4 regions of the Moraxella sp. K02 genome follow, and region 3 is predicted to be linked to each of the others. Evidence: predicted binding sites of a transcription regulator. Region 3 holds the regulator's gene; each other region holds the start of a gene.
What was found. The regulator PhoB, encoded in region 3, activates phosphate uptake and scavenging genes when phosphate is short. The targets are predictions, from matches to a motif close to TGTCATNAANCTGTCATAA.
Positions count from the first base shown of each region.

Region 1 (7,520 bases), 1.2 Mb from region 3:
GGTAGAGCCAATCGTATGCATGACCGCATCGTCTATTCGCTAGATGACGAGCAATGGGTGATGGAACGCTTATTACCTTAAACTGCAAGCCATAAAAAAACACGGTACTTTAAACCGTGTTTTTTTATTTAATTAGGGCTTACGCAAAGACGACCGAAGGCGAGCGTAACTGCTCACGCAAATAATCACTGAGTAAACCCCTTTTAACCTGATATAAAGATTGTTTTAACCGTTTAGCTTGTCTGGCTAACTGCAGCCAAACCAGCATACAACAACAAATATGATTCCGCTGAATACGAGCCTTACGACACTGATTAGCTTCAATACCAGTGAGTTGTTTAAGTTCTCGGTGAAACTGCTCAATCTTCCAGCGGATGGCACACACCAATCGTGTGCCATCTGATGAATCCTGATTGGTGTCATTGGTGACAATCCAGTCCGTGCGGTTTTCATTAACCACTACTCGGAACAGTTGCACTTTGTAATCTTTAGGAAAGGCATGTATTTTAATCAGTTTGCCATTTTGTTGCTCTTGGTCAGTCCAAGTTAATTCGTTGACTGCTTTGTAAGGGTTTACTCCTTTTGAATCATCGACTTTGCGATTGGATTTTAAAGGACAATAATAGATTTTTTGTAAGTTATCAATATACAGCATAATGTCTTTGGTGGCATACCATGTATCCATGAGCACATATTTGAATTTAATTTGTTTGTGTTCAATACTGTGCTGTAGCATGTCTTTTAGATGGTCAAGTTTGCTTTTGCCATCGGTGGTTTTGTCATAAATACGGTAATCAATGAGCCAGTATTGTTCGGTCTTTGGATTGACATAGATACAGTTAACGATGCAGATGCCTTTAATAATGCGATGGGCGTTGCCACTGTATTGGCGATTAACCAATTCGATTTTGTGACTATGATTTTTATCGAGTATGCTGTCATCAAAGATAAGATAGCCATCGTCGTCTAATACGATGTCGTCTTTGACTTTTTCCCATACGAGCTTGGGTTTTAGTTTGTCATGACGTAGGTATCGATTGATGCGGTCATGACTAATTGATTCAGGATGATGTTCTGCGTAGTTGGTAAGGGTGTAATTGGTTTGGCTTACCAGTAAATATTGACAGTAGTCTAGGCGGGTGATAGCTTTTTTCTTCATCTCTTTATGCTATAGTGAAAACTGAATTATATCGAACAGGGTCGTTCGTGGTAGGCCTGTCGAACCATAACGACCGTTACCCTTAGACAAGCTCAGGGCAAACGGTGCTTACTATAATTTAGGATTGACTATACTATATTTTTATCCGCTTTCGCAAAATTTTATGCTTTTTGCGTAAGTCCTATTAATAAAAATTAGTTTTGCAGTGAACGCAGTAAACGCACAAATTCAATATACATCCATACCAGTGTTGACAAGATACCAACGCTTAGTAGCCATTCATAGCTTTCATCCACCCCTGCGGCATAGGCTCGCTCAACACTATCAAAATCTAATAACAAGCTAAGTGATGCAATTACAATCACCAGCAAGCTAAAACCAATACCCACCACGCCACCGCTAAACAAATACGGCAGTGAGCTACCAAATAGGCTAAACCCGATTTGTACCAAATACACCAGCATGATAGCAATCACAGCCGACATCATCACAGAACGAAATTTTTGGGTGACTTTAATTACGCCACTGCGATAAAGCGCCAGCATCACGGCAGCGGTCACAAAAGTTGCGACCAACGCCGTCGGAGCAACTGTGGGAAACTTAATACTAGCAAAAAGAGAAATCGCGCCAATCACGATGCCCTCTAAAATGGCATAGGGAATTGCCAATGTTTTAGCTATGTGGGGTTTTGAGATAATTACCATACTCAATACAAAAGCCACCAAGATACTGGCTAAAGCCGCTACACTAATAAAACCTGAAGTGACGCCACTAGCTAGGCAATAGCCAAAGAACCCAACACCCGATAAGGTTGTCAGACCTAGCAGAAAAGAGGTTTTTCGGATGACCCCTTTGACCGTCATCGGTGTCGTACTAACCGCAAGTTCAGCGCGAGATATAATCGGATTTGCCATAAAAATTTGCTCCCAAGCGTTAAAAAATTCCAAAAGTTAACTAGATATCAATTACCTTAAATTAGCAAATAGCAACGAGTTTGTATACATTAACTGCACAACGAAGGTTAGCAATTTTGTAATATAAAATACTGATTGGGCATAACGTGCGCCAGTAAGCTGTGATAAAATAGTTCAATCTTTATCAGTTAATTTTCTGCTATGACGTCCACACTTATTCCCAATCCTGCTTTTGGGCGTATCGGCATTATGGGCCGTGCCAACAAGCCAAGTGTCATTCAAAGTATCTACCAAATTTGTGACTTTTTTCATGAGCAAGGGCTGCCTTTATTAATTGACCATCAGACGGCACGATTGCCGGCATTGGATTTTGCACGTCTAGGCGAGATTGCTACTATTGAGCGCAGTTTGCTAGGCGGTGCTTGTGATTTGGTCATTGTGGTCGGTGGTGATGGCTCGCTGCTACATGCCGCGCAAGTACTGGTCAAACACAAAGTGCCCGTAGTGGGGGTGAACCGCGGACGTTTAGGGTTTTTAACTGACATTTATCCTGATGATTTAAACATGAAATTGACCAGTATTTTACAAGGTCATTATCAGCTTGAAGATCGATTCTTGCTAAAAATGGAAATCCGTCAAGGTGCACATGTGATTTATGAAGATATGGCGCTAAATGACATTGTGCTGCATGCAGGCAAGTCAGTGCATATGCTAGATTTTCATTTAAAAATTGATGGGCTTAATGTCTATCGTCAGCACAGTGATGGTCTGATTGCCTCCACACCGACGGGTTCGACCGCTTATGCGCTATCAGGTGGCGGACCGATTATTCATCCTAGTATGGATGCCATTTGTCTAGTGCCCATGCATCCACATACCTTATCAAGCCGCCCGATTGTGGTCAGCGGCAATAGCGAAATCAAAATCCGCATCCATAAAGATAATCGCACCCAGCCGATGGTGAGTGCAGATGGGAAACCGTCGGTGCCGCTCAACCAAAACCAGCGTTTAGTGATTCACAAGCATCCGAACAAACTCACGTTATTACACCCACCTGGGGTAGATTTTTTTGAAGCTTGTCGTACTAAGCTCGGTTGGAATAGCTACGCGGAAGAATTTAGTATGGATAATTAAATAAAAAAGCCACCTGAATCATTCGGTGGCTTTTTTATGAAGAAATACCTTAATTAATCAGCCCACTTGCCGAGCGTTTTGAGATGAATCCATCTGGGATTAGGTTGTGGTCGGCTTGCCAACGCTGAAATGCCAATTTGGTATTGGTGCCTACGACGCCGTCTGTGCCTTTAGTATCATAACCCATTGCCGTCAAACGCTGTTGCAGTTGGCGTACTTCATAAGTAGCAAGTGGCTGCTCATAGCGAGGCCAAGATTGCTGTAAGCCTGGCTGCCCGATGATGGCTTTGGCAAGTAAGCTCACCCCCATGGCATAATTCGAGGAATTATTGTATACCTTAATAGCATCAAAATTTTTGGTTAATAAAATCGCAGGACCCTCTTTACCCGCAGGGAGCCACAATTCTGCCATCGCATCCATGGGCGCATTTGGGGTGATAAATTGAATGCCTAAATTTTGCCAGTCCGCCATGTTTTTTTTGGTACTGACTTGGCGATAATCAAAACCACTCGGTAATCGTACCTCATAGTACGAGCCTATGCCACGTTGCCAGCCGGCATTTTTAAGATAGCTTGCGGTAGAGGCTAACGCATCAGCGGTATGCCAAGGGTTACGATGACCATCACCATTGCCATCTACTGCTTCATATAACCAAGTTTTGGGAATAAATTGGGTATGTCCCATCCCACCTGCCCAAGAGCCGCGCAGTTGTGACCACTCAATATCACCACGCTCAAGCAGCGACAACAGCGCTAGCAGCTGATCCTCTGCAAAACTGCGGCGGCGACCATCATATGCCAATGTCGCCAAACTATTGACCAGTGATGAGTTGCCTGTGCCTTGACCATAAGAAGATTCCATGCCCCAAATGGCAGTCACAATAGAGGCTGGCACACCATACTGATTTTCAATGCGATCAAGTAGGGCGCTTTGGCTGGCAAAATTGCGCTGACCCCCACTGACTCGACCACTCGATGCGGCACCATCGATATATTCCCAAGGCATTTTGGCAAATTCAGGCTGTCCTTTATCCAGTGATACCACTTGTTCGCTGTAGTTGGCACTAGACAGCAAGCGTTCAACATCAGCACGGGGGTAACCTTTTTGCACGGCGCGTTCAATAAAATCCGATTTCCACTGATAAAAGCTGCTGTATTGATTGGTTGGAACAGTCACAGGTGGCACGGGCGTGACTTTCGGGGGTGCCGTAATCACCACAGGGGCAGTCGGTAACGTACCTGGTAATTTTTGGGGTTGGGTTTGAATAGGTGCTGATGAACAAGCTGCCAACAAGGCTGCCAAGCTGACAGGCAATGCCAGTTTTTGACCAGAAAAACGGTGCGACAACGAGATGATAGACGACGAATATTTAACATACATAGAGCAATAACCTCAATTAATACAAGCCAAATGCGTACAAATATAACAACTGTGGTAAAAAAATTGAATATAGCACAAAAATAGGAAATTTTAATTGTTAAGGAATAATTGATATAAAAATCCTACAAAAATTGCGGTAAAAGTATTTACCAGATTTTAGCAGTCTTGCCAGCGTTTTTTGGAAAATAGGATTGATAATTGGGCAAAAAAGTTTATGATAATCGATTTATAGTAGCTAATTTTGAGGAATAACTATGCTAAAAGTAAATCAATATTTTGATGGGAATGTGGCATCAATTGGTTTTCAAACAGCCACCCTGCCTGCGACCGTGGGCGTGATGAAAGTAGGCGAATACGAGTTTGGCACGAGTCAGTTTGAAACCATGACCGTCATTAGCGGGGCTATCTCGGCATTGTTGCCAAACCAAACTGACTGGCAAACTTTTAAAGCCCATGAAACCTTTACCGTCGATGCCAACCAAAAATTCAAAGTCAAAATTGACGAAGAAACGGCTTATCTTTGTACTTACCAAGATAAATAATCAAGATAAATCAGTAATAAAAAAGCGATATCAAATCCATGATATCGCTTTTTTTAGCCAAAAAATTTATTGAATATCGCCAAATTTCCCCGCATTAAAATCTAAGATAGCTTGACGGATTTCGGCTTGGCTATTCATCACAAAGGGTCCGTAACCTACCACAGGCTCATTAATCGGCTCACCACTCATCAGCAAGATTTTCGCCCCCGCTTTGCCTGCCGTTAAGCGTACAAAATCTTCGCCCGTATCGCCACTTTCAACCTCAAAAGTGATTAATTGATTGGCGTGGGCTTGCTGGTCGTGATCAGCGTTGATGATAACATCGCCTTGCATCGACAATAACAACGAATTATGAGTGCGAGAAATCGCGACTTCTATCGAGCGATTGGGTTCAATACTGATATCCCACAAGTTAATAGGGGTAAAAGTCGTGCCAATGCCGCGTGCCTTATTGTCACCCTGCTGGGGGACTTGGGTATTGACAGTAGGGGTAAACTCCCCAGCAATTACCTTAACTTGTCCTGCATGCAGTCCTTCATCATCATGCAGACTGACCACCGCCATGTCATCATTGGCAAGATGTTGGTATTTGGCAGGTGTGGCTTTATCTTTGGCAGGTAGATTGACCCAAAGCTGTACCATACTAAAATCCCCGCCTGCTTGGCTAAATTCAGGGGAGTGGAATTCCTCATGAATCACGCCATTGCCCGCCGTCATCCATTGCACATCACCTGTCTTAATAGTCCCGCCACCGCCACTAGAATCACGGTGGGAGACTTCACCTGCATAGGCGATAGTTACCGTTTCAAACCCTTTATGCGGATGTTGTCCGACACCGCGAGGGGATTGAGCATTGGGTTCAAAATATTGTTTTGCTGCATAATCGAGCATTAAAAAAGGATCAGTGCGTTTATCACCCACCATATGATTGAACATCGGGTTGACATGAAAACCATCACCCACCCAATGGGGGCGTGGGGCAGCATGGATTTTGTCGACTTGTCGGTAAGTTTTATTGCTATTTTGCTTGCTATTTTGCATGGCCATGATTTTTCTCCTTATTGATAGCTATAATTATAGGAGCAAAAAGGCTATTTTCAAGTATAAATTACATTATATTGGTTATTGTAAACATTAACTAATATAAAACATAAAAAAAGGCAAAGTTAATTGCTAACCTTGCCTTCATAAATTATTTAATGATTTTAATCATCAAGTTCTGACCAGCGCGCCATTTTTTCAAGTAGCAAATCATCAATCTCGTTGAGACGTTCACTGGCTTGGGTGGCGGCTGCCATATCACTCACAAACCAGCTGCCATCGGCTAATTTGTCTTGAAGTTCAGCTTGCTCTTGCTCGAGTAGCGCGATTTCATTAGGGAGACTGTCCAATTCACGCTGTTCTTTGTAGCTCAGTTTTTTCTTAACCGTATCAGTTTTTGGGGCATCAGTGTTAATCACTTCTTTGGGCTTTGCTGCTGTCTTTTCTGATTTGTCTGCTTTGGGTTTAATCGCTTGTTCACGCGATTTTTGCGTCAAATAGTCTTGATAGCCACCGACATATTCTTTGACAATACCATTGCCATCGCTATCTTCATCAAAAACCCAAGTTGATGTCACGACATTGTCCATAAAGGTACGGTCATGGCTAATCAGTAAGATGGTGCCATTAAAGCTATCGACGGCTTCTTCTAACAGCTCTAGGGTTGCCATATCCAAGTCATTGGTCGGCTCGTCAAGTACCAAGATATTTGCAGGTTTTAGTAGTTGTTTGGCTAGCAAAACGCGGTTACGCTCACCGCCTGACAAGGCTTTGACTGGCGTTCTGGCGCGTTCTGGGGCAAATAAGAAATCTTGCAAATAGCCGATGATATGTTTCTTTTTACCCGCCACTTCTACAAAATCAGAACCTTCCGCGACGTTTTGTACCACGGTCGCTTCTAGATCAAGTTGGTCACGCAGCTGGTCAAGAAAGGCGATTTGTAGATTGGTGCCTAATTTTACTGAGCCAGATTTGGTGATATCAGGCTGCGGAATATCCAAAATCGCATGAATGAGCGTGGATTTGCCAACACCGTTTTTACCGATAATGCCAATACGGTCACCACGCATGATGCTGGTGTTAAAATCTTTTACCAAGGTTTTATCACCATAACCTAGATTGAGGTGTTTGACATTGGCAACCAATTTGCCGCTATTGTCGCCATCGTTCATACTGATATTAACTTGTCCGACTTGCTCACGGCGCGCTTTACGTTCTTCACGCAGCGCCTTTAACGCACGCACGCGACCTTCATTGCGGGTACGACGCGCTTTGATGCCTTGACGAATCCACACTTCCTCTTCAGCCAGTTTTTTATCAAAATTGGCATTGGCTTTTTCTTCGGCACT
Region 1 is NZ_AP031590.1:1,080,220-1,087,739, forward strand. It holds gene pdxH (pyridoxamine 5'-phosphate oxidase) at 1-81, shown strand, start outside; gene ACAM39_RS04960 (IS701 family transposase) at 140-1,159, opposite strand; gene ACAM39_RS04965 (Bax inhibitor-1/YccA family protein) at 1,354-2,073, opposite strand; gene ACAM39_RS04970 (NAD(+) kinase) at 2,275-3,207, shown strand; gene ACAM39_RS04975 (lytic murein transglycosylase) at 3,257-4,588, opposite strand; gene ppnP (pyrimidine/purine nucleoside phosphorylase) at 4,843-5,130, shown strand; gene ACAM39_RS04985 (pirin family protein) at 5,197-6,177, opposite strand; gene abc-f (ribosomal protection-like ABC-F family protein) at 6,336-7,520, opposite strand, start outside.
Region 1: ACAM39_RS04970 (NAD(+) kinase) is a predicted target of PhoB. The motif match lies at 2,223-2,241, and genes of this name have one in related genera.

Region 2 (7,520 bases), 500 kb from region 3:
AGTTTTGGCAGCACGCAGAGTAACGGATGTTACCAGTTTCCATTTTGGCGTCCCCAACGCATAAGCCGCTTCGCGCAGTGTATTGGGAATAAGACGCAGCATATTTTCGGTGGTACGTACCACCACAGGAATAACCAATAGCGCTAAAGCCATTGCACCTGCCCAACCTGAGAAGTTACGACCTTGTACCATCAAAGCAAAAATAAATAGACCAATCACAATCGAGGGTGCGGATAGCAAAATGTCGTTCATAAAACGGGTGACTTTACCAAGCCAGCTGTTTTCAGCAAATTCAGCCAGATAAATACCTGCCATGATACCAATCGGCGTACCGACTACAAGCCCTAATCCTGTCACCATGATTGAGCCGATAATCGCATTGCGAAGACCGCCAATTTCGTTTGGCGATGGCGTGTCTTGAGTAAAAATAGGCATGGTCAATAACGCATGCGAGCCTGATAAAAACAATTTGAATAAAATTAAACCTAAGAAGGTCAAGCCAAATACAATGGACAAACCGGCAAATACCAGTCCTAAAGCATTACTTAAACGGCGGCGTTTGTAGATGGCGTTGTTACGATTCATATTGGTAGTAGTCATAGTATTCCCCAGCGTCCTTATTTTGTACCCGCATTTTTATCCATACGACTGAGCATCAATTTTGAAATCACCAGTACAATAAAGGTAATGATAAATAGTAAGAAACCTAAATGTAGTAGCGATGATTGGTGCAAGCCTTCAGACTCTGCAAATTCATTTGCCAATGCCGAGGTGATTGACACCCCTGACTGGAACAAACTTGGACTGACATTATAAGCGTTACCAATAACAAAGGTGACTGCCATGGTTTCCCCCAATGCGCGACCCAATCCCAAAATGATACCGCCCACCACACCGGCTTTGGTATAAGGCAACACCACGTATCGCATCACTTCCCAAGTGGTTGAACCCAAACCATAGGCAGATTCTTTAAGCATCTTTGGCGTAATGGAGAAAACGTCACGCATGACCGATGCAATAAACGGGATAATCATGACGGCCAAAATCAAACTTGCGGTGAACAGACCAATACCCATCGGCGCACCTTGGAATAAACGACCCACATAAGGCACATCACCCAAATGGTCAATCAGCCAAGGCTGGATATGCTCTGAAAACCAAGGCGCAAATACAAAAAATCCCCACATACCATAGATAATTGAAGGGATACCCGCTAACAACTCAATGGCAACACCCAAAGGACGTTTTAAAAAATTGGGGCAAAGCTCTGTCAAAAACATGGCAATACCAAAACTTACCGGCACCGCAATCAAAATGGCAATGACAGAAGTCACTAGCGTACCATAGATTGGTGCCAGTGCGCCGTATACATCCATCCCTGTATCCCAGTCTTTACTGGTATAAAAGTTAATGCCAAACGCTTTCATACTTGGCAATGCACCAAGCAATAGTGAGATTAAGATACCACCTAACAACAACAGCACGATAAACGCAAAAAGACGAGTCGCGTTGACAAACAACCAGTCTAATTGTTTTTGCTTTGCGAGTTTTGCGTGTAAATCCGACATAAGAACCCAGCCATCAAAAAATAGTTTTAGTTTACTAATTCTAGAAATTTGAAAAAAAAACGTAGAGCATTAACTTGTTTATTGCTCTACGTATCGTTTGACATGCCTAACCCTGTTAACTGTTAACCATCATCATGAGATTATTTTGCCGCTGACGCAGTTGCTGTGGCAGCATCTGAGCTAAATAGTGGCTTACCATCAGCCCCTACAACTTTCTTCCACTCTTCACGGAAGATAGCTTTGCTTTCTGCTGAAAATGGTACAAAGTCCAGTGATTTTGCTAGCTCATCGCCGCTTGAATACGCCCAGTCAAAGAATTTAAGGGTATTTTTGACGTTTTCTGGGTTGGTGGGTTTAGTATGGATTAAGATAAATGTTGCCGCAGAGATTGGCCAGGCATTTGGGTCTGCTTGGTTAGTCAATACAATGTTAAAGCCTGGTGTACCTTTCCAATCTGCATTACCTGCAGCGGCAAAGCTTTCAGCCGATGGTTGTACAAAGTTACCTGCTGCGTTTTTAAGCTGAGTATGCGACATTTTGTTTTGTTTTGCGTAAGCGTACTCAACATAACCGATTGAGTTTTTGGCACGAGCGACGTTACTTGCCACGCCTTCGTTACCTTTACCACCTGCACCTGTGGCAGCGGTTGGCCATTTAATGGATTTATCTACACCTGGACCTGCTTTCCATTCTGGTGATACAGCGGCTAAGTAGCTTGCAAAGTTAAAGGTTGTACCTGAACCGTCAGAACGGAAAATCGTCGTGATTGGCGCATCTGGTAATGTCACGCCTGGGTTTAATGCGGTAATCGCTGGGTCATTCCATTTAGTGATTTTACCCAAGTAGATATTGGCAAGGGTGGCACCGTCTAGTTTTAATTGACCGGGTGCAACACCCTCGATGTTAACAACCGGCACAACACCACCGATAACGGTTGGGAACTGGATTAAACCGCTTTTATCCAACTCTTCTTTGCTTAAAGGCGCATCCGACGCACCAAAGTCAACGGTATTGGCTTGGATTTGTTTGATACCACCTGATGAACCGATTGATTGGTAGTTCACTTGACCGCCAGTGGCGTTCTTGAACTCACCTGCCCATTTAGCATAAATAGGTTGTGGGAAAGAGGCGCCTGCACCTGTGATGGTAAATACGGCGTTTTTGTTGCTACCTGTAGCGCCTGTCGCAGTGCTTGACGTTGCTGAGGCACCCGCTGCTTGATTGTCTGCTTGTTTGTTGCCACAAGCGGTTAATGCTAAGGTCGATGCTACGACAACACTTAATAATGAATAACGCATGGATAGCTCCTAAAAACGTTTTTTGAGTTTATAATGAAACTGCCTGAATGAAATAAATGTCACCAACGGTACGATTTAACTTTCTTTGGTTATTTTCACTAGGATAGCTTAAAGATGATATAGCTCAATGCTGACCGATTTAACTGTCATCACAATAACCATCATTCGGTTTGTATAAAAATTGTGTATATGATTACAAAGAAATGTGACAGTATCATGACAATTTGATGACTGACCGATTGCGCACGGTATAAGTAGACTAGATAAGTACATTTAACTTAAACTCGCTTATCGGTTCGCAAAGCCTTGAAAAGCTTTGCGACTTTTAGCGGTGCATGGGAAAGAGGCAATTAACCATTTAATGGCTTGTTAACTTAATGGCTTGTTAAGTTAACAACTTCTTAACTTAGTAGCTTAAGACTATAAAAACCAATGGCAGTCGCAACCAAGGTTAAAAGCACATGGATGCCAATCAAGGCTAAACCTTGCCATACCTTGCCGGTATTCAACAAAGTAAACACTTCGGCACTAAAGGTACTAAACGTTGTCAGTCCCCCCAAAAACCCAGTGGTGATAAACAGTCGTAAGTTTGGGTGCAACTTTTGGGTGAGTACCAGGGCAAATCCCATCAACAGCCCGCCTAGTACATTGGCAAATAGTGTGCCATAGGGCAACCAAGGGTGTACGCTATTGAGTCTGGCTAACCACCAGCGCAGCATTGCCCCCAATGCCGCCCCCAGTCCTATCCACAGCCATGGCATCTTCAAGTCCTTGTGGTGGTTATGGGTTAGCTGGATTGACAGCAGGCAGCGTTGTCATATCCCAACGCGGCAAGCAGCTAACCGCTAGCTCATCGTGTTGACCGGCGTTCAAGCGCTGCCACCCGGCAAAGGCAATCATGGCGCCATTATCAGTACACAAGGCAGGCGGTGCATAATGCACGGTGGCGTTGATTTTGGCTAATGCCTCAGCTAACGATTCTCGTAGTTGTTGATTGGCACTCACCCCGCCTGCGATTACCAGCCGTCTCATGCCCGTTTGCTGCAAGGCTTTGACGCATTTTTTCACCAACGTATCGACCATCGCATATTGAAAACTTGCTGCAATATCGGCACGCGTCTGGGCATGCTCAGGATTATGGCTATCGGTTGGATGGTCTTTAATCAAATTATGCACGGCGGTTTTCATACCACTAAAAGAAAAATCCAATCCTTTGCCGAGCATCGGGCGCGGTAATTCATAGGCTAATGGATTGCCTGTTTGCGCCAAGCGTGCAATATTAGGTCCACCAGGGTAGGGCAAATCTAGCATTTTAGCGGCTTTATCAAAGCACTCGCCTGCGGCATCATCAATCGACTCACCTAATATTTCATATTGCCCAATGCCTTTGACCGCCACCAACATGGTATGCCCACCCGACACCAACAACGCAACAAACGGGAAATCAGGCGGATTGGCGCCTAATAGCGGCGCGAGTAAGTGTCCTTCCATGTGATGTACGCCAATCGCAGGAATACCCAATGCCATCGCCAAACTGCGCCCAAATAATGCCCCAGTCATCAAGGCGCCCACCAGTCCAGGGCCTTTGGTAAAGGCAATTGCATCGATATCGGTTTTTTTGAGTTGGCAGTCATCCAGCAGTTGCTGCAACAAGGGCACTAATTTACGGATGTGATCGCGACTTGCAAGTTCAGGGACTACCCCGCCATACGTCGCATGTAGCGCGATTTGACTATACAGTACTTGCCCGACCAAACCTTGATTGGGTTGGTGACGTTGGTCACTATCAAAAATGGCTAATCCCGTTTCATCGCAGGATGTTTCCAGTCCTAGCACACGCATGGTATTTCCTTAAACGATAAATAAACGTCAACATACCGATGGCAAGTTAGTTATTTTTTGCCATCATTGATAATTTTGACAGGAATGGTTAACCCTTTGGCAAAGGGCTCGGCAAAGACATAAGTGTATTGGCTCGGGGCAATTTGCTGGGTGGTATGGATGACAAACGCGCTGTTTTTACCGGCTGTGAGTTCATGTGACACATAGGCAGTACCCAGCTGGTCGAGCACTTTGGATAAGACTTCATTGACTGCCATACCCACCGTTAAATTGTAGCGGGAGGTTTCATTATCCACATGATACATCTCAGCATACGCTTTGACAGGCTCGCTATCGAGCGCAAAGGGGTATTTAAAGCTAGCCTTATCGACTGGCTTAATGCCCGAATCCACCAATGCCCAGTTGATTTGTTTGGGCGCACCGTTTTCGGCAGTTTGGGAGGATACGGTACTGGCAGCAACTACACTGGCAACGTGATGCGGACTTTGAACGCTAGCCACTGTGGCGCTTACTGTGGCACTTGCTGTGCTGTTTTGCGCTGGCTTGTTATCACTGGCAGGTTGACAAGCCGAGAGTAACAACCCACCTATCAGCAAACTTGATATCATAACTGCTTGTTTCACTGGCACGCCTCCAATATATCCAAACTTTTTGTCTAGCTTAGCTTAACTTATCTTAGCTTAGTAGCTTAGGCAGTGACGCCCTCATTACTGACGGGCTGATAAGACAGATGACGATTGATGCGTTTTTCCGCCAATCGAAACATCCCAATCAATAGCCAAGACAATAATAAATAAATGATACCTGAGGCAAAGAACAACTCAAAAACGGTATAAGTTTTTGACATAATCGTCGTTGCCACACCAGTGATATCCATTAAAGTGATGGTCGATGCCAGCGCACTGCCTTTGAGCATAAAAATCACTTCATTGCCATACGCAGGCAGCATGATACCAAAGGCGCGAGGAAAAATAATTCGGCGCAATTTTTGGCTATACGACATGCCAATGGCGTCGGCAGCTTCATTCTCGCCTTTGGGTATTGACTTGATAGCACCGCGGATGATTTCTGCAATATAAGCTGCGGTATTGAGGGTAAAAGCGATGATAGCGCACCAAAATGGGCTCGATAACACACCTGATTTCCACAGCACGGACTCGGTCACCCATTTAAATTGTGACAAGCCATAATAAATCAAAAAGATTTGCACCAGTAGCGGCGTACCCCGAAAAAAGAAAATATACGCAAACGGCAATGCCTGTACCCAAGGTTTTTTTGATAGCCTAGCCAAGGCTAGCGGCACTGCCAACATAAACCCCAATAAACCCGACAACACCACAAGCTCAATGGTGATAATACTACCTTGCAGCAGTTTCGGGATACTATCAATAATAATTTGCCAATTCCAGTTCATTGATGTATCCCCTATTTTGCCATGCCGATTTTTTGCAGGCGTTTTGCATAACGCTCTGCTGGGTTATTGACCCATTCTAGCCACATAATCACACCGGTGATAATGACGGTCAAACTCAAGTACAACAATGCTGCTGCCATATAAAAAGTAAACGGGCTTTGCGTGGAAGTCGCTGCCGTTTTGGCGTGGCGCATGATATCTTCAAGCCCGACCACAGAAACCAACGCAGTATCTTTGAGCAGTACCAAAAACAAATTACCCAGTCCTGGCAGTGCAATACGCCAGACTTGTGGCAACGTCACTCGCCAAAGTATTTGAAATTTTTTCATGCCAATCGCTTGCGCTGCTTCAGCTTGACCTTTTGGAATCTCTTGAAATGCCATACGAAAAGTTTCGGTCGCATACGCACCAAATGCCACAGACAGCGCTGTAACCCCCGCCCAGAACGGACTGACATCCACATATCCGGTATGGCCAAATTGCGATAGAATAAATCCCATCAACATCGAGCCGCCAAAGTAAATAAACATCACTGATAGCAGTTCTGGAATACCACGGATAATGGTGGTGTAAGCGGTGGCGATGGCATTGAGCACTTTAAACCGTGACATCTTAGCGGTCGCGCCCAATAATCCCAAAATCAGCCCAATGACCAAACTAGTCAATGCCAGTTTGATGGTGACCCAAGTGCCACTTAATAATAGCTGCCCAAAACCTTGTAGATCTAACACAATATCGATACCCTGTCTTTTTAACTCTGTTTGTTGACCTATTACCCAAAAAATGCTTAAAACGCAGTTTCACCGTCACATAGACAAAAGGTGATAACGGATATAACCTTTTGCTTTGTTTTTTGCAGGGTGCAATTTTACGTGATTGCCCTATCAAAAACCATCAAAAAAACAAAAAACTGAGTGACTTTTCACCCAGTTTTTGACTGAACCTAAGCGTTTGGTTAAGTTATCTGCTAGTACTTGCCACAGTCGTCGTGGTCGTTGTGGTACTAGAGACCGTGACTGCCACGCTGCTTGCCGCCGCTGTTGTGGTGGTTGCACTACCAAAATATTGGTTATAGATTTTGTCATACGTGCCATTTGATTTTAACGTGGCAATCGCTTTGTTAAATTCTAAACGCAGTGGGTCACCTTTACGCACGATGATACCCATTTTGTCATTGACATCAATCTCTTTACCTTTGATTTCAAAGCCCTTACCTTCTGGCGTGGTCAGCCAATAAGCGGCAGGGGCTTTATCCGAAATCATCATATCTGAGCGCCCTGCTGCCAAGTCCATAAACGCATTGTCCAACCCTTCATACAGGTTTAGCTGGGCTTTTGGGTGATTTTTTTCCATCCACTGGGTAGATAGCGTTGAACGCTGCGCCGCAACTTTATGGCT
Region 2 is NZ_AP031590.1:1,790,385-1,797,904, forward strand. It holds gene pstA (phosphate ABC transporter permease PstA) at 1-600, opposite strand, end outside; gene pstC (phosphate ABC transporter permease subunit PstC) at 618-1,568, opposite strand; gene pstS (phosphate ABC transporter substrate-binding protein PstS) at 1,709-2,866, opposite strand; gene crcB (fluoride efflux transporter CrcB) at 3,268-3,627, opposite strand; gene tsaD (tRNA (adenosine(37)-N6)-threonylcarbamoyltransferase complex transferase subunit TsaD) at 3,647-4,708, opposite strand; gene ACAM39_RS07975 (hypothetical protein) at 4,759-5,331, opposite strand; gene ACAM39_RS07980 (ABC transporter permease) at 5,397-6,122, opposite strand; gene ACAM39_RS07985 (ABC transporter permease) at 6,134-6,853, opposite strand; gene ACAM39_RS07990 (transporter substrate-binding domain-containing protein) at 7,083-7,520, opposite strand, start outside.
Region 2: pstS (phosphate ABC transporter substrate-binding protein PstS) is a predicted target of PhoB. The motif match lies at 3,070-3,088, and genes of this name have one in related genera.

Region 3 (7,520 bases):
AGGCTTTGGGCGTTATCACGTCGGTCAATCGACTGCGTCCATTTGATCATGGGGTATGGTCGCCACTGGTGCATTTGTATCCGCAGGCAGATGTGCCGATTGTGCAGCTTTCGCTGCCGCAGCATTTTGATAGTTATGCGTGTTTTCAGTTGGGGGCTTTATTGGCGCCCCTACGGGCAGAGCAAGTATTAATCATCGGTTCTGGCAGTGTCACCCATAATTTGGCGCAGGTACAGTTTGATAGTGGTGAGGTGGATGCTGAGGCACGTGAATTTAAATATTGGTTGATTCATCAACTCAAACAACATATGCCAACGGCTTTAGATTGGCGGTCACATCGATTTGCCCATCACAATCACCCCACCCCTGAGCATTTATTGCCGTTATTTTTTGCGGCAGGCGCAGGCTCAAAGATGAGTATCGTGCATGAAAGTTTTGCCCATTTTAGTTTGGGTATGGATGTGTATCGGTTTGATTAATCCTTAGTCCACATCCGCCACATCGAGATTTTTGTCGATTTGAAATACCAAAAATGCGCCGATAGTCATCAATATAAACATGGTAATACCCAGCTTGGCGACCGGATTAAAGGGCAGGATATTTAACACTAATCCGCCAAAAATACCGACGACAAAGTTGAGTGAGCCTTGCAAAGCACTCGCCATGCCAGCACGGCGTTTTTGAAATGCCAAAGCAATGGCACCTGAATTGGGCTGAGTGAGTCCTAACCCTGCAATACAACAAAAAATACTGGCGAGCACCAACGGTAGCCAAGCTTGCGTGCCAAAGACTAAGCCTAGCAGCATCAAACACGCTGCTGCAATTACTTGCATCACCGCCCCAAATCGCAGCAAGCTGACTAGACGATAACGGTTCACCAGCCATTGGTTGACCTGTGTCAACCCAATAAAACCTGCCGCGTTCATGCCAAAAATCCAGCTAAAATGCTGCGGCGTGACCCCATACCCTTCCATAATTAGCTCAGGTGCGGCGCTGATATACACAAACATCGAACCCATCAGCAGTCCTGCGCCAATCGCAGGATAATTAAACTGGGTGTCTTTGAGCAAATCCCAGTATTGGCTGAGCACGTCATTCATCGGACGGCTGTTGCGAAACTCATCGGTCAAGGTTTCATGCAAAAACAGCCGGGTCAGCACGATATTTAAAATACCAAACCCTGCCAAAAACCAAAAAATCACCCGCCAACTGGCGACTTTTAACAGCAACGACCCCAAGCTTGGTGCCAAAATCGGCGCAATCCCCATCACTAGGACCATCAGCGAAAATGCCTTTGCCATTTGCTTGGGATGCAAGCGGTCACGAATCATCGCCCGCGACACCACTGTTCCCACACATGCACCCAACGCCTGTAGCGTTCGTGAGACAAACAACACGTATTCATTGGTAGTCGTGGCGCACATCACCGAAGCAATCACATACAGAACCATGCCCACATACAAGGGCTTGATGCGCCCAATTCGATCTGAAATCGGACCATAAAACAACTGCCCGACCACCAAGCCCACAAAATAAGCAGGTACCGAATTGGACATAAAAGCCGTTGCCACCCCAAAATCTTGTGCCATACTGGGCAAGGCCGGCAAATACATATCAATCGACAGCGGGCCGATGGCAATAATCAACCCCAAAATCATAATCCAAACTGTTGGATAGTCTAAGTCGTGCGATGGTTGGGGGTGTGGTGTTGGCGGTAGGTTCATAGTGATCAATTTAACTAAAAAAGCGCGTCTAAATAAAAAAGCAGGCAAAAATCATAAGTCGGCTATTATAAACAAATTTTCCTAAAATATTTTTCGTTATCGTTTAGTTTATGTGAGCAATCAACCATGCAGATTGCGTAAAAGACCCAATAAAAAAGGCAGCCTTTGCTACCTTTTTTAGCAAATACCTTGACAGCTTACTGCAAAAAAGTACCTAGACGTTGACCCATTGTCACCGGCACTGAATTAGAAAGACCTGCGTCCCAAGCCATGCCCGCTGATTTTGGTAATACCACAATCGCCGTTGAGCCCAAATAAAACCGCCCAAGTTCATCGCCTTTTTTCAACGTCATGTGATGGGTTTGACGCTGCACGCGATCGCTACGTTTGATTTTGCCTGTAGCCACTGTTTCAATTCCTGCTACAATCATCGCCCCGACTAGCACAACGCAAGCTTTCCCAAATTCGGTATCAAACACACACACGCAGCGCTCGTTACGGGCAAACAAATCGGTAATGTTTTCAGCGGTCTCATTATTGACCGAAAATAGCTGTCCTGGCACATAGATGGTTTCTACCAAAGTACCATCAAACGGCATATGTACGCGGTGATAATTGGTCGGTGCCAAATACACGGTGACAAAACTCCCCTCTTGCATGGCTTTGCCAAGTTCATAATCCGCGAGCAATTGCCCGACTTCATACGATTTGCCTTTGGCTTGCAGGATTTGGTCTTTATCGATTTGCCCCAATTGCGATATCATGCCATCTGCAGGACAGATCAGCGCATCTGGGTCATCATCAATCTTGCGCGCGCCATCTTTGAGCTCGCGGGTAAAAAAATCATTAAAACTGTCATACTGAGAAAAACTACCGCGCGCATATTCCTCTAGCTTGATGCCATATACCGAAGCGAAGGTACGAATAAAAGTTTTTTTCACCATCGGATGACGGCTTTGGGCAAGACGACCTGCGATTTCACTGATTTTTTGTTGTGGGACAAGCGATTGTAACGTCGTAAACAAGGTCATAAGTTACTCGAGATTGGCATTTTAAAGTTGGCTTATTATAATCAAAATCCCCCTTAGAATCACGGTATATTAAACACTGGGCTACGAGTTAAGCGACAAGCTAGCTTTTAAGTTAAGCCGCTTACGCTTAAACTGATGGATAGGAAAAATCATGAAAGCAGTATTACAACGGGTGAAATTTGCCAAAGTAGCAGTCAACCAAGCGCCTCACCCACAACAAATCGTCGGCGAGATTGCACACGGCGTACTGGTCTACCTTGGCCTTGGGCATGATGATACGCTCGCGATGGGGCAAAAAATAATTGATAAAATCCTCACCTATCGCGTATTTGAAAATGAGCTAGGCAAAATGGATAAAAACGTGCAAGAGGTTAATGGCGGCTTATTGTTAGTGTCGCAGTTTACTCTCCTTGCCAATACCCAATCGGGTAGACGTCCTGATTTTAAGCCCGCGATGGCGCCCGACACTGCCAAAGCTTTGTTTGCCCAGATAGTAGCGTATGCCAAGACGCAATATGCCGCTGTGCAAACAGGCGAATTTGGCGCAGATATGCAAGTCAGCAGTTGCAATGATGGTCCGATAAATTTTATTTTTGAACTGTGATGTGACCTGTATTAGGTAATAAAAATTGAGTGAAACGCCGAATTTTTTACAACACCACAAATAAAACCCTTAAAAACTTATCGTTGTCATTTTTTTGTCATATTCTGAAGTTGTAATATGGGCATTGTAATATTGTTGTCATAAAATTATTTTGACAAACAGTTGCCTATTTTTATCGCTTGAGAAATTTATGAAAAATGAAACTATTTTGGTAGTGGAAGATGAGCCTGCCATTCGAGAAATGATCGTAACCACACTAGAGATGGCAGGATTTGATTGTTTGCAAGCCTCAGAGGTCTCTCAAGCCCATCATTTGGCGGTCGATCATCGCCCCAACCTTATCTTATTAGATTGGATGCTACCCAATGGGCTATCAGGCATTGATTTATGCCGCCGCCTAAAGAAAGATGAAATGCTCTCTGAAATTCCTATCATCATGCTCACCGCCAAAGGCGAAGAGGACAACAAAGTTCAAGGACTTGACGCAGGGGCAGATGACTATATCACCAAGCCGTTTTCTACCCGTGAATTGGTTTCCCGTATCAAAGCGGTATTGCGCCGTAGTAGCGCATTGTCAGGCGAAAAACCCATTGACGTAGGCGGCTTGTCCCTAGACCCTGCCAGTCAGCGCGTGAGTGCCAATAACAAAGCGGTGGATATCGGACCGACAGAATATCGTCTCCTTGCTTTCTTTATGAGTCATCCCGAGCGGGCTTATACCCGCACCCAGCTACTCGATCAAGTGTGGGGTGGCAATGTGTATGTCGAAGATCGTACCATTGACGTGCATATCCGCCGATTGCGTAAAGTGCTTGAGCCATTTGGGTTTGCCGACTATATCCAAACTGTACGTGGCACAGGCTATCGCTTTTCTAATAAAATCGACTAAAAATAGCCTGATTAATCGCATTGAAATTTTTGCCAACTTATCCCAACTTCGCTATAGTAAGCTGTCTCAATGGATGCTAGAAAAATTAATATGTGGGCGAGCATTTCACCCGTATTGACAGCTGGGGTTGCCGGGCTGTTGATTGGCGGGCTATTAGGGTTTTGGGGTTGGGGACTGGCGATAGGGCTTTGCCTGTATCAGCTATATTTTTTATGGTCGATACAACGCTTTAAAGCGTGGTATAACAAAAACCCCGATGAGCCGCCACCTGCATTTGAGCCCAACCTTAATGTCATCGCCAGTAATATCTACCAAGTCAATCGCCAAGAGAAATTGGCGCATCAGCAGACCGTTTCGCTGGTGCAAAAAGTGCGCGACTCGCTGAGCGCATTGCAAGACTCGATTATGCTGATTGATAAAAACGACTGTATCGAATGGTGGAACAACTCTGCCGAGCGGCTTTTTCATTTTAAAGCGCCCGACCAAGGTCGCAATGTGTTGACCATTATTCGCAACCCACTTTTTCATCAATATTATCACCACATTGAAGACTATCCCGATGGTGTGCGTATCCATAGCCCATCTAATATCGAGCGCTATGTGCAGTGCAAGATTACCAAATTCGGGCAAGAAAAATTACTGCTGATTTATGATGTCACCCGTTTTCAGCACTTAGAACAAATGCGAAAAGACTTTGTGGCAAATGTTTCGCATGAACTTCGCACGCCGCTTACTGTCATCATGGGGTATGTGGAGACTTTGAGTGAACAGCCTGATTTAGATTCGCGTATTGCTCGCGCGTTTACTCAGATGATGCAGCAAAGTCAGCGCATGAATAATATCATCAATGACTTACTGTTATTATCTCGACTAGAGAACGATGAAAAGCCCGCTGAACCCAAAGACATTGACATTCCCAAAATGCTGATGCAATTGTTTGACGATGCGCAGATGTACAACAAGTCATACGACCATATGATTCATTTGCATATCGACAGCACGTTACATATTTTGGGTTATGAAGATTATCTGCGAAGTGCGCTCAGTAACCTGATTACCAATGCCATGAAATACACTCCCAAAGGGGGTGAGATTAGTATTAGCTGGCATGAGTGTGACGCCGGGGTATGTTTTAGCGTGACCGACAATGGCATTGGTATCGAGCAGCGCCATATTCAGCGCTTAACCGAGCGTTTTTATCGCGTGGACACGGGTCGAAGCCGTGACACAGGGGGTACCGGTTTGGGGCTAGCAATTGTCAAGCATGTCTTGTATCAGCATCATGCCACCTTGGATATCACCTCCACAGTTGGCAAAGGCTCAACCTTTACTGTGACCTTTCCAAAATCTGCCAGTATTCCAACCCAATCCCTTAATCCTGCAGTCCCACAAAGTTAAAATTTACTTGTGGCTGGCGCCCTTGCATGATATCAGCCATCGCTTTTGCTGAGCCGTTCGAGTGCGTCCAGCCCAAAGTGCCATGTCCGGTATTGAGATACAAATTATCAATACGTCCTTGACGATTGACCGCGCGACCGATAATCGGCACATTTGACGGTGTCATCGGTCGCAGCCCTGTCCAATAATTTGGCTGGGTCAAATCTACCGCATCCCCAAACACCTCTCTCACCCGCCGCGTAATCGCTTGGCAACGAATGGGATTAAGCTCAAGGTTAAAACCGTTGAATTCAGCCGTTCCTGCTACTCGCAAGCGCTCGCCTAAGCGCGAGTATACCAGTTTAAGCTCATCATCAATCAAGCTTACATAAGGTGTCTCATGGGGTCGCAACACGGGGTACGTGGCTGAATAGCCTTTGGCAGGATAGATAGGTAGATTGATACCCAAATCTTTGACTAAGGCTGGACTATAACTCCCTAACGCCAGTACATACGCATCGGCGGACAGTATCTGTGACTGCGCTGGCAAAGCAGCATTGTCTTTGCTATCAACGGACATTACTTCTACACCGTCAATGTGTTGGTTATGATAAATAAGTCGTTTGATGGCAGTATTAAATAAAAATGTTACCCCTTGCTGTTGACAAAGTGCTGCCAAGCGATGAGTGAATTTTTGGGCATCCCCTGATTCATCAAGTGCGGTATAAGTCGCCCCAACCAATTCTTTGCCAATACCAGTTAACGCAGGCTCTAGTTCTATCGCTTTATCCACACTAATTACTTGCCGATCACAACCCAATTGCTGCATCCGCTTAGTGGGTGCTATGGCTGCCTCAAACTCAGCATGATCGGTATAAAAATGCATAATACCGCGTGTCAGACAGTCATAATCAATGCCCGTTTGCGCCCTAACATCCCCCAGTACTTGCCGAGAGTATAATCCTAAATTGACCATTTGCACCAAATTAGCATCGGCACTTTTCGCATTGCACTGCTGCAAAAACTGCCAACCCCATCGCCACAGCGCCATATCAGGGACTGTATCTTGTCCCGCGTTGCCCGGCAAACCCAACAACCGACGCCAGCGAAACAACAATGGCGCATCTTCTCGCAGTAACCATTTTAGCGCTTTATAGGGTGTATCAGGATTTGCCCAAGGCGTAGCATGTGATACAGATATTTGCCCACCATTGGCAAACGATGTTGACAATGCAGCGCTGCTTTCACGCTCGATTACCGTTACCTCAAACCCTGCTTGTCGAAGCTGCCAAGCAGTAGTGACACCCACCACCCCTGCACCAAGCACGATTACCTGCTTTGTCATAACTTGCCTTACTATCTTTAGCTGATTAATATGTATAGATAAAAAATGTAGATTGACTAGCAATCAATAAAAAGCCCCCAGTTATCATGGAGGCTTTTTTTCATTTATAAATAACATGGGCTGAAATTTTAATCTATCAGCGTGAGTACAAACCGTTATTTACTTAATTTACTGCTGATTTCACGCAGCAATAGTACTTCTTCTGAAGGTTCTGGCGCAGCAGCCTCTTGCGCTTCGCTTTGACGGCGTAGGCGGTTCATGGCTTTCACCAACATAAATATGATAAATGCCAAAATAATAAAGTTGATTAAGATGGTAATAAAATTACCATATGCAAACACAGGCACGCCCGCTTTTTTCAGTGCATCGTACGTCATGGCGGTGCCTGCAGGTACATCACCTAACACCATAAACATATTGGTAAAGTCGATTTTGCCGCCCATAATCGCAGAGATAATCGGCATAATAATATCTTCTACCAATGACGTCGTGATTTTACCAAATGCGCCGCCGATGATGACACCCACTGCCAAATCCATCACGTTACCTT
Region 3 is NZ_AP031590.1:2,289,539-2,297,058, forward strand. It holds gene ACAM39_RS10350 (DODA-type extradiol aromatic ring-opening family dioxygenase) at 1-479, shown strand, start outside; gene ACAM39_RS10355 (multidrug effflux MFS transporter) at 483-1,724, opposite strand; gene asd (archaetidylserine decarboxylase) at 1,922-2,755, opposite strand; gene dtd (D-aminoacyl-tRNA deacylase) at 2,907-3,359, shown strand; gene phoB (phosphate regulon transcriptional regulator PhoB) at 3,550-4,248, shown strand; gene phoR (phosphate regulon sensor histidine kinase PhoR) at 4,318-5,646, shown strand; gene ACAM39_RS10380 (D-amino acid dehydrogenase) at 5,621-7,033, opposite strand; gene mscL (large conductance mechanosensitive channel protein MscL) at 7,126-7,520, opposite strand, start outside.

Region 4 (7,520 bases), 190 kb from region 3:
GCTGCTTTTGGGTTTCACGGATGGCGATGTATTCCATCTCTGGGGTGATGATGCCTTGTTTGGCGTAGTGCATTTGGGTGACGTTTTTGCCATTGATTGCCCGTCTTGGCTTGTCGATATGCCCAAAGCGCAGGTTAGCCGTGGCGATGTCATTGGCACGCTCATTGCCGTATTGGCTTGACAGTTTGGCAAGCTGCTCGGTGTCGCCGCGCGCTTCTATCCAAGCTTGACGCAGTTTTGGTAAGCCTTTGGTCAGGTCAATTTCGACGTTGGGGTCAGTATATACTCCTGAGGTGTCATACACATAAAACGGTGGGTTTTTTTCGCCTTCTGCCTTGCCAAAACCGCCCACCGGGGTATCGGTCAAGGTGATTTCCCGCATCGGTACTTGGATGTCAGGGCGTGAGCCTTGGATGTAGACTTTGCGAGATGCCGGCAAGGCGCGCGTCAAATCACGCGCTTCTTCTTCAAAGCGGTCATCGGTAGGGTCACGGTGGGCAGGGGTTTTGTGAGTAACGTTGGTAAGTTGGTTCATAGCGAGTCCATGTTATGTTATGAAGTGATGGTTTGCTGGACTCGGGCGAAGATAGGTGAGTGTGACTGTTTCTAAAAAAACTGATTCTAGAAAAAACTGGTTCTAGTAAAAGGCTGATTCTAGAAAAATACTGGTCTAACTAACCTAATAGACGACTTCCCTACAACGGTATTAACCGTGTCAGGTTCGGCGGGTATGTCTCAGCCGTTGGTATGTCATCCAACTGCACCCCGAGTCAATACCTCCATATTAACAAAAACTCACAGGTTTACCTAATAGATTTTTAGCCATTTTGTACCGATGATTTACTGCACTAAATTACTGATTTTTTTGACAACTATCGGTATGATAGAGGCTCCTTGGTTGTTGAAAATGTTGTAATTATTGATATGGAATGCATCTGTTTGTGGAATCGTAAAGCGCCTGGCGCCCGATGGCGGTTAGGGGCGATGGCAGTGTCATTGATAGGGTCGATGTCCCTCAGTCCAGCCGCGATGGCAAAGGATTTGTGGGAGTTGTATAGTGCCGCCCAGCGCACCAATGGCAATTGGGCAGGGCAGCAATATGACTATTTGGCAACGCAAAAAAATGTGCAGCTAGCGTTTGGCGATATGCTGCCGCAAGTGGGACTACAAGGCAGTGTCAAACATAACCAGTTTTATCCCAAAGACGATAGCATCCCTGACACGGGCAATACCGCAAGCCAAATTGGTATCGGACTGCGCCAAGCCTTGTTTCGTGCTGATAAATGGGCAAACTATGAAAAAGCCGTGCTCGCCAGTCAAGCCAATGACATCCAGCTATTACAGCAGCACCAACAACTCATCGAGCAAATCAGCAAAGCTTATCTCAATGTATTGCGCGCTGAAGCGATGACAGATAGCCTCAATGCCGAGTTCACCGCACTCAAAGCACAAAATGACATGATGCAAGCGAGACTCGCACAAGGGGTAGCGGCGCGGGTAGATACCGAAGAAAGCCGTGCAAGGCTTGAAAGCGTCAGCGCCTCTATCGCCAACAATGACGTGGCAATCGTAAATGCCAAACAGCAGTTATCACTGCTCACCGGTCAACCAATCAATCAGCTAGACAGTATCAAGTTACCGCCTGATTTGAATCTTGTGGCAAGTCAAAGTATCGACAACTGGATGCAGCAGTCACAAAATAATAATCTCGATATTCAGCTAGCACAAACCCAAGTGGCGATTGCTAACAAACAAGTCGATTATCTCAAAGCCAATACCTATCCCCGTGTCGATTTGGTAGGCAATGTGGGGTGGCAAGACTATACCCATAATAATGTTAGCGCTATTGATGGCACCAATTATAGCTTTGGGGTGGAAGTGGATTTTCCGTTTTATACCGGTGGCCGTACACGCGCAGGCGTTGAGCAAGGCAATCTACAAGCGCAAGCGGCAAAAAGTCGCCTCGCCTATGCGTACCAAGCTGCGATGACTCAAACTAGCCAAGCCTATCTAAATTTGATCGCACAGCGTGCCACGATTAAAGCCCAGCAAGTTGCCGTGGAGGCTAATCGCCGCGTCGCCCAAGCGTCAAAAACAGGCTATGATTTGGGGGTGCGCTCGATGGTAGATACACTACTGGCAGAACGCCAATATCACGCTGCCAAACGCGATTTGATTAATGCGTATTTTGATTATCTAAATGCCTACATTGACCTACAAAAAGCTGCGGGCAATCTGACCGATGAGACGGTCAAAGTGCTAGATAATCAGCTGATTTAAAGCGGGTTTTTGATAAGGTATGTTAAAATAAAAAACCCTACCTATCGGCAGGGTTTTTATGTTTATGCGATTATGCAACGCTCTATTTAACTTTAGTCCACTCTTTACGAACCGCAGCTTTAGTTGCTGCTGGTAGTGGTACGTAGTCAAGAGAAGTAGCCATTGCGTCACCATTGTTGAATGACCAATCAAAGAACTTTAACGCTTCTTTCGCTTTAGCACCGCCCGTACGAGGTACGAGGATGAACGTCGCTGCAGAGATTGGCCAAGCGTTGGCTGCTGGCATGTTAGTAATCGTCACCGCAAAACCAGGGTATTGTGCCCAGTTAATGTTTGATGCTGCGGCAAAGGTTGTGTCGTCTGGCATCACAAATTTACCGGCGCGGTTTTGAAGTTGGGTATAAGCTAAACGGTTTTGTTTTGCATAAGCGTACTCAACATAGCCGATTGAGTTTGCAACACGTTGTACATTGCTTGATACGCCTTCGTTACCTTTACCACCCACGCTTGCTGCAGCATTGGGCCATTTAACGGTTTTGTCTGCGCCTACTTTTGATTTCCAATCGCTTGATACTTGGCTTAAGTAAGTTGTAAAGACGTGCGTGGTACCTGAACCGTCTGAACGGTTAACCGTGGTGATTTTAGCAGAGGGTAGGGCAACGCCTGGGTTTAATGCTTTGATACGTGCATCGCTCCAGTTGTTGATTTTACCCATATAGATGTCAGCAAGGACGGCGCCCGATAGTCTTAATTGACCTGGTTTTACGCCAGCGATGTTAACCACAGGTACAACACCACCGATAACGGCTGGGAACTGTATTAAACCACTTGCGTTAAGCTCTGCTGGGCTCATTGGCGCATCAGTGGCACCGAAATCAACCGTTTTTGCTTGGATTTGTTTGATGCCGCCAGAAGAACCGATACCTTGGTAGTTGATTTGGTTACCCGTGGCTTTTTGATACGCGCCTGCCCATTTTGAGTAAACAGGTTGTGGGAAGGTTGCACCAGCACCTGTAATGTTGACAGCATTGGCTTGTACGCCTACAGCAGCTAACGCCACACTGACGATTAAATGTGATAGTTTCATAATGATTCCTTGATGGACAAATGAGATGATTGTCAGGGAAGATGGTAACTTAGCTTGGGAGTCGCCAACCAATATGTCGCGTTTTAAATCACCCAAAGCTGAAAAATTGTTGCCATGTTAATGTAACAAAATGTCAAATCTATTACGGTTATGTTAAAGTTTGATGACATTGAAATGTTTGTTAGGTTTTTTGCTCGGTTTATATGATGCAATATCAGCGAATAGGCGCGCTATTTTTCATCATTTTGTCGTAATTTTTAGTTATAGTTAGCTTTTCTTTAACGTCTTTTTTAATCACAATTTTGCACAGTCCATGAGTCACAATCCATGAGTTAGGAAGGGAAATATGAATTTAATTGGTGAGCATTTATCAAAAAGTTATGACCAAGATTTACAAAACTTGGTCAATTTATTTTTAAAAATGGGTGGCATGGCAGAAGCCAATCTCACCAAAGCAATTGAATCTTTGGTAAAAAGTGATGTGGCGCTTGCCGAAGATGTCATTGATGGTGACAAAGAAATCAACTTTACTGAGCAGCAGCTTGATGATTCGGTGGTCAAAGTATTGGCACGTCGTCAACCTGCTGCTACCGACTTACGCCTAATCATGGCAGTGAGCAAATGCAGTGCTGACATTGAGCGTATTGGTGATGAAGCCAAAAAAATCGCCAAGATGGCGCGCCGTGCCACCCGTGAAGGTCAATCACCGATTGGGTATCATGAAGCGCATCAAATGGGTAATTTTGTGCAGATGATGCTAAAAAATGCGCTAGAAGCCTTTGCCAAGTTTGATGCAACAGGTGCTTACCAAGTGATAGAGCAGGATAGTGAAATTGATGCAATGTACAAATCTGCGTCACGCGCGATGATGACCTACATCATGGAAGATGGTCGCTATGTAGCAAAAGTCATTGATATTTTATGGGTGCTACGTTCGATAGAGCGTATTGGTGCGCATGCGCGTAATATCTCTGAGCAATTGATTTTTTGTATTACCGGTGAAGATGTGCGTTATCAAAAACTGGGCGCCAAAAAGGACAGCGCGCTGAATCCCGAAGCTAGCAATGAAATCGCTGATGCCTCACTAGATTATCAACCGAGTAATGGCGAAAACTAACGTTTTTTAGTCAAACCTGCTCTTAGGCGGAATTGGTTGTCAGGGTTAGGTTATTTTAATGGACGGTTGCATGGTATTTTTAAGTGATTCTGCTACACTGTAGCCTATCAATTTTGGTGAAAAAACGATAGGAAACACCATGTCTAGCGAATCACTTAATAGCCCAATCCCCCCATCCACTGGGGAAAATATCACCCAAAAATCGTTACTTATTTTTGACTTGGACGGTACGTTGATTGATAGCGTGCCAGATTTGGCTGACGCCGTCAATGCGATGCTAACCACGCTTGGCAAAGCCAACTTTAGCGAACATGTCATCCGCAACTGGGTGGGCAATGGCGGCAAAGTGCTAGTGCAACGTGCCTTATCAGGCTCACAAACTATTGACCCCAATCTCACTGAAGACGATACCAATCAGGCGCTTGCCCTGTTTTTTGACTACTACCATCAAAATACCTGTGTCAGAACCCAGCCTTATGTAGGGGTGAGTGAAGGGTTGCGTCAGCTTAAAGAGCAAGGCTATACCCTCGCTATTGCCACCAATAAACCCATTGATTTTGTTCCTGCGATTGTCGAAAAATTGGGTTGGCAAGCCCTTTTTGCCTATATTTTGGGTGGCGATAGCTTGCCTGCCAAAAAACCTGACCCGATGCCGCTACTGCACGTCTGTGACCAATTAGGCTTTAGCATCGCTCAAAGCTATATGATTGGTGACTCCAAAAACGATATTTTGGCAGGGCAAAATGCGGGCATGGATACCTTGGGATTATCATACGGCTATAACTATGGACAGGATATTCGTGACTATCACCCGACCCATACCTTTGATGACTTTGCTACGCTGACTGAGTTTTTGAGTCATGCACGAGTTTAACTATCATCTCAACTTTGACACGCTGAATTTTCGCGAGCATCCAGCGTTGTATCGGGTGGGACGCGGTGAGCAGGGCGTATTATTGGTAGAGCCGTATAAATCCGAGATTTTGCCGCATTGGCGATTTGCTACGCCAGAACTTGCGCACGAGAGCAGCGATACCATCTATGCGATGTTTTTGGACTACCTTGCTCAAGGGGATTTTGTCGGTGCTGATATGGCGCGTAAATTTATCCAAATGGGTTATACGCGCTCGCGTCGTTATGCCAATCACAAAGGGGGCAAAAAATATGACGGCGCTGTCCCTGACGCTAAAAAAGGACAAAGTGGCGCGCATGGGCGTGAGCAATTGCCACAGCAATCACAGCAGCTTGAATCCGCGCAAATCAAAGCCCAATCCGCGCAAATTTTTAAGCAAAAATGGGATGAATGCCGAGCCAATGCGGATTATAAAGCGCTAAAAAAACAGTTTGAAGCCAAATACGTCAACGACACCCAATACGATAACCTGCCGCCCACATTTTTTCGCGAGCATCCGTTTTTATAGGCTAGTTGTATGGTGAGTTAGCACGAAAATTAGGCATTCGTTAATTGACTACGATAACTTAATGCCTCTGTCAGATGCGGTGTCTGAATATTGTTACTACCTGCCAAGTCCGCAATCGTGCGGGCGACGCGAAGGACGCGATGATAGCCGCGCGCGGACAGATTCAGCCGACTTTGTGCCATTGCCAAAATACGACTTTCTGCATCGCCAAGCGGCGCAAATTGGTCAAGTTCACTGGGGGAGAGTTCATTATTGGCTTTGCCCTGTCTGGTTTGCTGACGCTGATAGGCTTGTATCACCCGCTCACGCACTACCGCAGAAGACTCACCCTTCTGTGCTGATTGCAAATCACTGGCAGGCAGGGCAGGCACGGTAATATGCAAATCAATACGGTCCAGCAAAGGTCCTGATAGTTTTTCTTGATAGCGTTTGATTTGCTCAGGTCGGCACTGGCAGCGACCTGATTTATCCCCATAGTAGCCACAGGGGCAGGGATTCATCGCTGCTACCAGCTGAAAATTGGCGGGAAAGCGTACCTGAGAGTTGGCACGGCTGATGACAATTTCTTTGTTCTCAATGGGCTGTCTGAGTACCTCAAGCACCTTGCGATCAAACTCTGGAATCTCATCCAAAAATAACACTCCCCGATTGGCGAGCGTGATTTCACCGGGTTTGGGCGACGAGCCGCCTCCCACGAGCGCCACCGCTGAGGTGGTATGATGGACTTGGCGAAAAGGGCGTGTGCCGTAGTCATAATCACTGTTGGCAATCGAGTAAATACTGGCAACTTCAAGCGCTTCATGGTCGTTGAGCGGTGGCAAAATGGTGGGTAAGCGAGATGCCATCAAGGTTTTGCCTGTCCCCGGTGAGCCACAAAACAATAGGGAATGTCCGCCTGCTGCCGCAATCTCTAGCGCACGTCTGGCTTGGTGTTGTCCTTTGACATCGGCTAAATCTAGCTGATAATTGGCTGATTGGTAAGATGCCTTGTGCTCGGCTTGGCTGAGTTGCTGCTCATTCATCAAGTGTTGGCACACAGCTTTGAGGGTATCGGCTTGCAACACCTTCACGCCATCGACTTTGACCGCTTCATCGGCATTGTCTTTGGGAACAATCAAGGTGCGCTGGTCTGCCTTGAGTGCACGTGATACTGCCAACGCCCCAGCAATGCCTCGTAAATCGCCATTGAGCGCCAATTCGCCAATAAACTCGTACTGCGCAAGCACGGTTTCATCAATTTGACCACTCGCTGCCAAGATACCTATGGCAATGGGCAAATCAAGCCGTGCGCCATCTTTGGGTAAATCCGCGGGCGCAAGGTTGATAGTTAATCTGCGATTGGGAAATTGAAAACCCGAGTTGATAATGGCAGAGCGCACCCTATCTTTACTCTCGCGCACCGCTGCTTCAGGTAAGCCGACCATGGTGACTGCAGGCAATCCTTGCGATAAATGTACTTCAACCATTACGCTTGGCGCGTTTAAACCCACCACCGAGCGCGTATATACTTGAGCAAACGACATTTTTAAAATCCTTTTTCAACCACTTGGCGGCTACCTTGACATACAGCAGGCAGTTTTTTTATGGCAGCAACTAGACAATTTTTGATAAAAAA
Region 4 is NZ_AP031590.1:2,476,777-2,484,296, reverse strand. It holds gene thiC (phosphomethylpyrimidine synthase ThiC) at 1-535, opposite strand, end outside; TPP riboswitch at 676-778, opposite strand; gene ACAM39_RS11260 (TolC family protein) at 940-2,280, shown strand; gene pstS (phosphate ABC transporter substrate-binding protein PstS) at 2,363-3,367, opposite strand; gene phoU (phosphate signaling complex protein PhoU) at 3,714-4,484, shown strand; gene ACAM39_RS11245 (phosphoglycolate phosphatase) at 4,624-5,358, shown strand; gene ACAM39_RS11240 (DUF4385 domain-containing protein) at 5,345-5,905, shown strand; gene ACAM39_RS11235 (YifB family Mg chelatase-like AAA ATPase) at 5,935-7,428, opposite strand.
Region 4: pstS (phosphate ABC transporter substrate-binding protein PstS) is a predicted target of PhoB. The motif match lies at 3,518-3,536, and genes of this name have one in related genera.